DNA from 3 places in the Paenibacillus sp. JGP012 genome. Region 3 is predicted to be linked to each of the others. Evidence: riboswitches for the same ligand, from Rfam matches in the RefSeq annotation. Region 3 holds a riboswitch; each other region holds the start of a gene.

Region 1 (3,213 bases), on a different contig from region 3:
ATGGAACTGTTTCTCGATGAACATGAATCCAAACAACCTGAATCCCTCAGAGGCCGAGGCTGCCAAACAAAGAGCAGATGAACTCGCCCAACAAGCTAAACGCAGTACATGGACAAGTGGCATCCTGACCACAATCGTTATTGCTGTAATTTTGATTGGCCTATTTTATTGGATTGCTTATATCAGAACTTCCTGAGTCACCCGCCTAAACAAAATTAATCTGATTTTCAAACGAAATCGGTCAATATAAATTGCCCAGGAAATACTGATAATCCACTCTTTTCCTGAGAGATAACCGCTCTATTCAACGATGGATTCAAGCAGATACAGCTGTTTTCCTGCTCTTGAACAATCTGCTGAACAAATATCGCACAAGCGGTCCTAAAACAAGCAGCTGCAATGGCAGAGCCAGACTAAAGTTACGTGCAACGGTATGAAAATACGCCCCGAATACAGATACACCATTTAATTGATCGGCAATAGAGGCAGTCACAATTCCATACAGAGACATGATCAGAACCATGCCGATGACCATAAGCAATGACATGGTGATGATGCCTTTTACTTTACCGGACTTGGCAAATGGAAGGGAAAAGGCAATTTTTTTCGCAGCAGGACCAACAATGAAGGATTCCACCAGAAATGCGATAATAAAACAGATCACGAATTGAAGCAGGATCTGCATCAAAGACATCTGGTCTAACATTCCCGTGTGCCACAGATTAAAGGTCATCATCACCAGGACCATTCCTGTACACATCATAATTCCAAAAATAACTTGTTCTTTCTTGCTTACTGGCATTACACTCATCCTTTCTATAACTTGGATCATTATAGACAATTGCACTCCCCTCTCATAAGTGAACATTATGTGAACGATTTGGCGACTAGACACATACTCGTCACTGGCCTATAATTACACCTAGTAATGCCCGTAACTTCATAGTTTCCCAGGGGAGTCGGAATTGGCCGGCTGAGAGTGTATCCCATCAAGATACTAACCCTTAGACCTGATCTGGATCATGCCAGCGTAGGAATCGGAGTATATTGCAAGAGGCACAGCTATAAGCTGAACGCCCTTCTCTCACACCTGCACGCGTCCCGGATTACGGGACGCTTTTTTTGTTTTCTTTTGACAAGCAGAAACAGAAAAATGTCGTCATCTGGATAACCCGCGAGGTATAAATCAGCCGATTTATGCAAAGGGATTGGATATGAAGCCAAGGAGTACCCCGTGCCACCCGGCCGGACAGAACGAAGGAGAGAGAATCGAATGAACTGGCGTAAAATGTTGGGAATGTTATTCATGTGTGTACTATTGGTGACCGTTGCAGCATGTGGCGGTAAAGGGGCCGAGCAGGCTGATCAGAACGGAAGCACTAGCACAGACAACAAAAGTGAAGACAGCAGCGCGGCACTGAAGGATGTCAAGGTTGTGCTCGACTGGACTCCAAATACCAATCATACAGGTCTGTATGCAGCCGTAGATCAGGGATTCTATAAAGCAGCAGGTCTGAATGTCGAGATTGTGCAGCCAGGAGCTGGCGGTGCAGATACAATGGTTGCTTCTAACGAAGTACCGTTTGGTGTCAGTTACCAGGAGAGTGTCACTCAGGCGCGCACACAGGACGTACCTCTCGTATCCATTGCGGCCGTGATTCAGCATAATACATCCGGGTTTGCCGCTCCTGTAGACCGCAAGATTAAATCGCCGAAGGATTTTGAAGGCAAAACGTATGGCGGTTGGGGCTCACCGGTTGAGGAAGCCGTGATGCAATCCATTATGGAGGGCGAAGGTGCTGACGTATCCAAAGTCAAAAATATTAACATGGGCGACGCGGACTTTTTCACAGCGGTCAAACGGGATATTGATTTTGCCTGGATTTTCTATGCCTGGACCGGGATCGAAGCAGAGCTCCGCGGTGAACCCATCGACATGTTATATGTAAAAGATTACTCCAAAGCGCTGGACTATTACACACCTGTGCTTGTGACTAATGAGCAGACGATTCAGAAGGACCCTGAATTGGTGAAAGCTTTCCTGAAGGCTACTTCCGAAGGGTATCAATATGCGATTGACCATCCTGAAGAGGCCGCGAACATTCTGATCAAGGCTGTACCTGATCTGGATAAGGAATTGGTGCTGGCAAGCCAGAAATGGCTCAGCCCGAAATACAAGGACGACGCACCGCGCTGGGGCGAGCAGAAGGAAGAAGTGTGGAAAAACTACACCGACTGGATGTTTAACAAGAAGCTATTAGATAAAGAGATTGACGTATCCAAGGCGTATACAAACGAATTTTTACCGCAGTAAAAATTTTCACTACCATTAATACCTTATGTAATATTATCGCTTCATGTAAAACGTAATTTGATATTTACACAGAAACGTAAAGTGTAGAAATACACTAACACAACTTGATAAGTTGACATTTTTGTACACCTAAACGAAGAATGTAGAACCTATTTGGAGAGCGCAGCGGTCGCCTGAAAACTCTAAGCAAGAAAGCTACATTGGAAGCTTACACTCATCCCAAAATCCCCCTTTCTATATAAGTTTAACTATTAGATTATACAAAAACGGAGAGGACAGAAAAAACCTGAAAAAGCGCAGCGGTCGCCTTTATCCCCAGATTTTCCCCTTTGGAAAAGGGTTCAAAAAAAATCTGGGGATAACAGCGATTGGAAGGTTATTCTGGCATCGAAGTGACTGTGTAAATTATCTTCAGTCAAACTTTTATAGAATGGATTCAAGGAATTTCGGGAGATAACAGCGATCGTAAGAGGGGACTGCAATCGGAGTGGCAACGTGTACAATCGCAACAACTTATCCCCCACACACGAAAGGAGTCTTGATCTCTCATGGCAAGCACGTTACTCAGCATTCAAGTGATACCGAAAACGCCAAACGGCGAGAATTCATACCCTTATGTAGACCGTGCGATTGAAGTGATTCAGCAGTCTGGCTTGAAATATCAGGTCAATGCACTAGACACCGCAATGGAGGGCGAACTGGAGGAACTGCTGGAAGTGGTCCGCAAAATGCACGAGGTGCTTGTGGAAGCCGGCAGTCCAAGCATCATCTCCCAGATCAAAATCGCACACAGTCCAGACGGGTTCAGCATGGATACACTGACGGAGAAATACCGCTAATGTCTGCCTATTTCAAAAATGTATGGCCGCCCCTTGTGGCGGTTATTCTCTTTATTGCGA
Region 2 (3,213 bases), on a different contig from region 3:
CCTGCTGCAGCAGCGTTTCACCATCCAAGCCAGCAGCTATAATTACGTGTTTACAAGTGACATTTCCCTTCGGGGTAGCAATTCCTTGTACACCAAGTTGATTCACTATTAATTGAATATCCTTGACGCCTTCCCATATCCGGGCGCCCATCCTGTGTGCTGACCTCACATAAGCTCTGGTCAACGACACGGGCAGAATTTCACTCTCCAATGATCGGTAATAAGCACCATACGTATCCCGATTAAGCCAGCCAGCTTCTCGCTGCACCGTATTTCTATCCCACCAAAGCTGTTCCGTCAGTGGAAAAGCCCTTCGATTTTCCTTATAACGACTTAGTTCACTGTATGATCTGAACGGTGTGATGAATCCGCTCTGCCTCAACCCAAGTTCCATGCCCGATAGAGTAGATAATTGATCCTTTTGACTGTGCAGCAATGCTCTGCTTTCAAGAGCAGCCTGAGCAATAACAGGATGAGTAAATTCCTCACTATCCGCAGCAAGCATTCCCGCTGCTGCACAGGAGCTTCCGCTGGCAATCTCGTTTTGCTCGATCAGAAGCACATCGTGTCCTCTTCGTGTCAATTCAAAGGCAACAGCGCAACCTATAACGCCTCCGCCAACAATAATGGTTTCTGCATGAAGCTTGCCTGATGATACATATTGCGGGATACTGGCAGTTTCATATGAAGTATCGGATTCAGAAGTTTCATCCGATCCATAGCATGCATTCCATCTGGATTGATCATCAGAACCTTGATCCGGTGAGACGGTTCCTCGCTTTTGCATGTGTTCATCTCCTTGATTTCGAAACATTCATATTACTCTTTCTGCAGCCTGTTTTATAAGACGGATCGCATGAGCCGGGTCCTCATGCTGAAATACACTCGAGATCACAGCAGCGCCACGGGCTCCCGCTAACCGCACCGCCTGAATGTTGGATGCCTGGATACCACCAATTGCAATGACAGGAATGTCAACGCCTGAGCATACTTCAGCCAGCGCCTCCAACCCCCTGGGCGTTAGATCAGGCTTGCTGCGGCTTGTATACACATGCCCGAAGAACAGGTAATCTGCACCGTAATCCGCTGCCACACGTGCCTCATGTATGGAGTGCACCGATACTCCCAAGCGCATCCGTTCCCCCTTATTCACAGCATTCATGCTCTCTTCCGCCTTCGTCAGCATCTTCTGGCTCCAGTGCGCCCCTCGGCAAAATTCGCTGGGCACAAACGGATTGGCCCCGTTGATGACAATACGTGAGGATGGAACTCCTGACTCTGTCATGTGCCTGGCCCAGATGAAATGCTGCTGCAGCGAGAGCTGTTTTTCCCGGATATGAATGTAATCCACCCAAGGCCATATCTGCTTGACAACATTCAGTACAGTGGTTCGCTCACCTTTATTGGTAGACACAATATGCATTTCAAAGGAAGAGTCATCTTGGCAACATGTCGGGCTGCATGTGTCTATTTGTTTTGGAGAGCGATCGATCAGCCGTTTATTCTTTTCATTTCTTTCTGCCGCAAGCCCTGTTGTGTTCACGTTGTCCTCCCTCTCATCCGTTCAGCATTAAGTACGGAAATGACATAACACAAAAAAGCCACTCCCGTAGGAGTGGCTGCGTATAAACAAAGGTTCAGGTTAAATAACGAGCGTGCAGCTAATACCTGTTAAACAGTTAAGTCCATAACCGTTCGGCGGTAACTCATGCCTGCATCACTGTATAGTAAGGTTCCTGTTCGTTCATAAAAGGATCACTTACTGTCATTATGCTGAAACGCGCCACTTCCCTACGCTGGTATGATCCAGATCAGGTGCAAAGGGTCCGGAATCGCATTCTTCCATCTCAGCCGCATCGTGCGGCCCCCCTAGTGTTCATATGAAGTTGAAGTTGTAGCCTATATTACCACAGTCGGATTTTTTTGTCATCGTGCTTTTTCAGACCATTCTTCCACATTCCACGTTTTGGTGACCCAGCCTTCGTAAAAATCTGGTTCGTGGGATACAAGCAAAACGGTTCCTTTGTATTCCTTCAATGCACGCTGAAGCTCGGCCTTCGCAGTAACATCCAGATGGTTCGTCGGCTCATCAAACAGCACCCAGTTGCTTTCACGCATCAGCAGCTTGCATAAACGGACTTTAGCCTGCTCCCCACCGCTCAGCATGTTCAAAGGACGTGTAATATGTTCATTTTTGAGACCGCACCGGGCCAGATGTCCCCGTACTTCATTTTGAGTCAGATGAGAAAACTCATTCCATACATCGTCAATCGGCGTGATATTTGCAGCACGTACTTCCTGCTCGAAGTATGCCGTCTCCAGGTAATCGCCGAGAAAGGTTTTACCGCTAATGGGCGGGATTTTACCCAGAATTGTCTTGAGCAGTGTTGATTTACCCACACCGTTACAGCCCACAATAGCAATCTTCTCTCCGCGTTCGATGGTCATCGTCATCTTTGGCAGGAGCGGATACGTATAACCAATTTCAAAATCAACACCTTCAAACACGGTTTTGCTGCTTGCACGGGCATCCTTGAATTTAAAAGTTGGTTTTGCCGCTTCGTCCGGACGATCAATCCGCTCAATTTTGCCAAGCTGCTTTTCCCGGCTTTTTGCGCGTCCCGAGGTGGATGCACGAGCTTTATTCCGCTGAATAAAGTCCTCCTGCTTTTTAATATATTCCTGCTGCTTTTCATAGGCGTCAATATGCTGCGCCTTCTGCATATCCGCCATCTCCAGAAACTTCTCATAATTGGCAGCATAGCGTGTGAGTTTGGCAAATTCCAGATGGTAAATCACATTCACAACTTCATTCATAAATTCTGTATCATGTGAGATCAACAGAAAGGCGTGCGGATAGTCTTTCAAATAACGCGTCAGCCATTCAATGTGCTCTACATCAAGATAGTTTGTCGGCTCATCCAGCAATAAGGCAGTTGGCTTCTCCAGCAGCAGTTTTGCAAGCAACACCTTAGTGCGCTGTCCACCGCTCAGGGCAGCAACGTCCCGATCAAGACCAATCGCATTTAACCCCAAACCGTTTGCCATCTCTTCCACTTTGACATCAATCAGATAAAAATCGCCCTGCTCCAGCTGCTCCTGAATTTCACCCATTTCCTCCAGCAGCTGCGCAAGTCTGTCCGGATCTGCATCGGCCATCTGATCGGTGATCTGCATCAGCTCCTTTTCCAGCTCAAGCAGTGGCAGAAAAGC
Region 3 (3,213 bases):
TAATAACATTTTTCAACGTAGCTCCTGCCTCCAGCCGGAATACAGGCTTCTGATTTTCCGCTTGAGAACCGTCACCCAATGTAGAGGGATTGGCTACAAACGTTTTTCCCTGCCCATCATAAGTCGTGCCCTTCGGTACCACGATGGTTGAATTGACGACGGTCGGTGCAGCCGCTACAGGCATTACACCAAATACAGAAGCAACGAGACCGGCAGACAACAAGAGCGTCAACATTTTTTTCATCATCAACATCCTCCCTTGATTTGAGTGATTTGTTGAACAAGCCGCTGGCTTGTCTACAGGAACCTTTTTGAGGTACACGGCACACCCCTTGTTCGGAACCTGATTCAATCCTACAAAAAAAGGAAGATTACAGGAATAATCCCTGGATTAGATTTACCAATTTCAGCAGTAATACAGATATGGTCTCAGCTTTTTCCAATTCGCATTTAATTGGCATGTACCGATATTAACTAGCAGTATGCTGTTTTTACCCCTTTTTTCATGAGCGCAAAATAACAGAAAAGACCGTATTGGCTGATTACAGGCAATACGGTCTCATCTCTCAAATCGGTGAAAATCCGGAGGCCATGAGGTCATTCAGCCTCAAGCTCCCGCGCCAAACCGCTGACGATATCCACACTTGCGGCACAGTTCCTCTACAGCCTCCCATTTCGAAAAGCCGTATACCAGATTGTTAGCCCGCTCCCCATCAACGATCTCGGAGAAAGACTGCTCATGAATATTGCCAAGGTTAATGACACCTTCACCATCCAGGCAGCACGGAACGACCGTTCCATCCACCAGCACCGCAGCCTGACTGCGCAGCGCATGGCAGAAGCCTTTCCCGTCATCTTCCGGTGCATCCAGACTTGGCCATTGGAATTCGTGGTCCTGATTCAGATATACATTCGGTGCAATTTTGACACCGCTGCCCGGAACGACCTTTTCCTCAATACGGAAGTCCAGATTGAATTCACGCTCCAGTACTTCAAGTGTTTCCCGATTTCGATTCATCTGGGCATTCGTAAAGTTATCCTGTGTGAGATTCCACAGCCGGAACGAAATAATGACATTATGCTTCACAGCCTCACGAGCGAAAGTCAAAATATTGCGCAAATAACCATCACGATCCGTTGATCCCTCATGTCCGTCAAAGCTGTGCAGGGAGAAATTCATCTGTCTCAATGCAGGTTTGCCCAGCAGTTTATGCTGTGTCTTTGGCAGGAGTGTACCATTGGTTGTAATGTTAACCTTGAATCCCTTCGCATGAGCGGAATCCAGAAGCAGGTCGATTTTGGGATGCAGCAGAGGCTCCCCTTTGACATGCAGGTAAATATGTTTGGTGTGCGGTTTGATCTGATCCAATATATGATTAAACACTTCAGGGTCGATAAAGCCTTTGGCTCTTTTCGTTTGTGGACAAAAGCTGCATGCCAGATTACAGATGCTTGTGATCTCGATATATACTTTCTTGAACGTTTTCAACTCAGGGTCCCCATTCTGCCGGGAGGAAAGTAGAACAGTTCCTGCCCTCATTCGTTATGCGGCCATATGGGCCAATCCCCATTATATCGGGTTAACGAGCGAAGGTAAATCGGTAAACCGCAGCGTTGCCAAAACAAGCGTCAAGTCTCATGCCCTCTTTACATTCTGGACGCATGTGATATATGCTTGGATCATAACTGCATATTTTGCACATCACACTGGGGGAGCCTTACGGCTGAGACGAATATATCATTCGGACCCTTTGAACCTGATCTGGATCATACCAGCGGAGGGAAGTGGAGCGGCTCTTGTGGATAAAGGATTCTCCATTGATTTGGCAGAGTCCATGCTGGTAAAACCTCTATAGCTTCGCTCGTTTCCTCTGGAAATGAGTGGGGCTTTTTTTGTTTTCTCATCGCATGGGCATGGACGAGAATTCGTTAAAGGCCGTATTGCAGGTTCTTCGATGTAATGGTCTGTATGTAAATACCAGCTTGTCTCACCATGCAATTCATTTTAGATCAAGGAGGTAATGACGTTGTCTTATCTTGAGCGTGTGCGTGCACTTAATCCTTTGGTACACAATATTACGAATCTGGTGGTAGCCCCTTTCACTGCCAATGGTCTGCTTGCCCTTGGAGCCTCTCCGTTCATGGCCTATGCTCACGAAGAAGTTGCTGACGTTGCGCGTATCGCTGGCGCAGTTGTGCTCAATATCGGTACGTTAGATGAAAAGGTGGTTCAAGCCATTCGGCTGGCAGGACAGTCCGCTAATGCGCATCATGTACCCGTTGTGCTTGATCCATTCGGTGCCGGGGCAACTGCATATCGCACGGAGACGGTGCAGCAGCTTGTTCGTGACCTTCGGCTGACTGTATTGCGCGGGAACGTTGCCGAGGTTGCTCATGTCATTGGCGTACCCTGGAGTATTAAAGGTGTGGATGCCGGGGAAGGTGAAGAAGACCGCATCAGCATCGCGGAACGGGCTGCACAGCAGCTTGCATGTATTGTTGTTATTACGGGTCAGTACGATATCGTTACGGACGGGTATCAGACGTTTCTCATCAGCAACGGACATGTACTGCTTACGAAGGTCACCGGCGCGGGATGCCTTCTCAGCTCGGTCGTTGGTGCTTTTGCAGCAGTCGCCCGGCCGGGAGATGATTTACTGAACAGCATTGTCGAGGCTGTTGCTTATTACGGTGTTGCAGCCGAACAAGCTGCCGCCCTTACAGCTCAGCAGGGTCCAGGCAGCTTCCAGCTGGAGTTGTTAAACCAGCTTGCGAAGGTGACACCCGAGCTCGTATCAGAACATTCACTGATCCGTCAGATTCGCGGAGGTGCAAGATGAATATAGCCCAGGCTTTGACAATAGCAGGTGCCGATAATGGCGGTGGTGCAGGTATCCAGGCAGATCTCAAAACCTTTCAGGAGCTTGGAGTATACGGAATGACGGTGATCACAGCCATTGCGGCACAGAACACAACAGGTGTCCAAGGTGTATTCCCCATCAGTTACGCCGGCATTGCCCAGCAGCTTGATTCGACGGGAGCAGACTTTGAACCACATGCAGTCAAAACCGGCATGCTGTATAGTGCGGAGATTATTCGTCTCGTTGCAAGCAAATGGCGGCAATACGGCTGGTCCAATCTGGTCATTGATCCGGTAATGGTAGCCAAAGGCGGAGCACCGCTGCTCCAGCAGGAGGCCGTACAAGCTCTCAT

The links. Region 3 has a riboswitch for thiamine pyrophosphate ahead of thiM (hydroxyethylthiazole kinase). Riboswitches for the same ligand answer to the same signal wherever they lie in the genome.
Region 1: it holds a riboswitch for thiamine pyrophosphate, as region 3 does, so the genes downstream of both, HNR77_RS21675 (ABC transporter substrate-binding protein) here and thiM (hydroxyethylthiazole kinase) in region 3, are expected to answer to the same signal.
Region 2: it holds a riboswitch for thiamine pyrophosphate, as region 3 does, so the genes downstream of both, HNR77_RS12715 (thiamine phosphate synthase) here and thiM (hydroxyethylthiazole kinase) in region 3, are expected to answer to the same signal.

Annotation. Positions count from the first base shown of each region.
Region 1 is NZ_JACHKG010000021.1:53,108-56,320, reverse strand. Features, by position in the region: gene HNR77_RS21685 (hypothetical protein) at 23-196, shown strand; gene HNR77_RS21680 (DUF2798 domain-containing protein) at 317-802, opposite strand; TPP riboswitch at 943-1,055, shown strand; gene HNR77_RS21675 (ABC transporter substrate-binding protein) at 1,274-2,314, shown strand; gene HNR77_RS21670 (thiamine-binding protein) at 2,863-3,153, shown strand; gene HNR77_RS21665 (ABC transporter permease) at 3,153-3,213, shown strand, end outside.
Region 2 is NZ_JACHKG010000008.1:133,540-136,752, reverse strand. Features, by position in the region: gene thiO (glycine oxidase ThiO) at 1-787, opposite strand, end outside; gene HNR77_RS12715 (thiamine phosphate synthase) at 815-1,543, opposite strand; TPP riboswitch at 1,772-1,881, opposite strand; gene HNR77_RS12710 (ABC-F family ATP-binding cassette domain-containing protein) at 1,927-3,213, opposite strand, start outside.
Region 3 is NZ_JACHKG010000018.1:122,219-125,431, forward strand. Features, by position in the region: gene HNR77_RS20240 (pectate lyase) at 1-244, opposite strand, end outside; gene HNR77_RS20245 (radical SAM/SPASM domain-containing protein) at 608-1,489, opposite strand; TPP riboswitch at 1,700-1,801, shown strand; gene thiM (hydroxyethylthiazole kinase) at 2,022-2,840, shown strand; gene thiD (bifunctional hydroxymethylpyrimidine kinase/phosphomethylpyrimidine kinase) at 2,837-3,213, shown strand, end outside.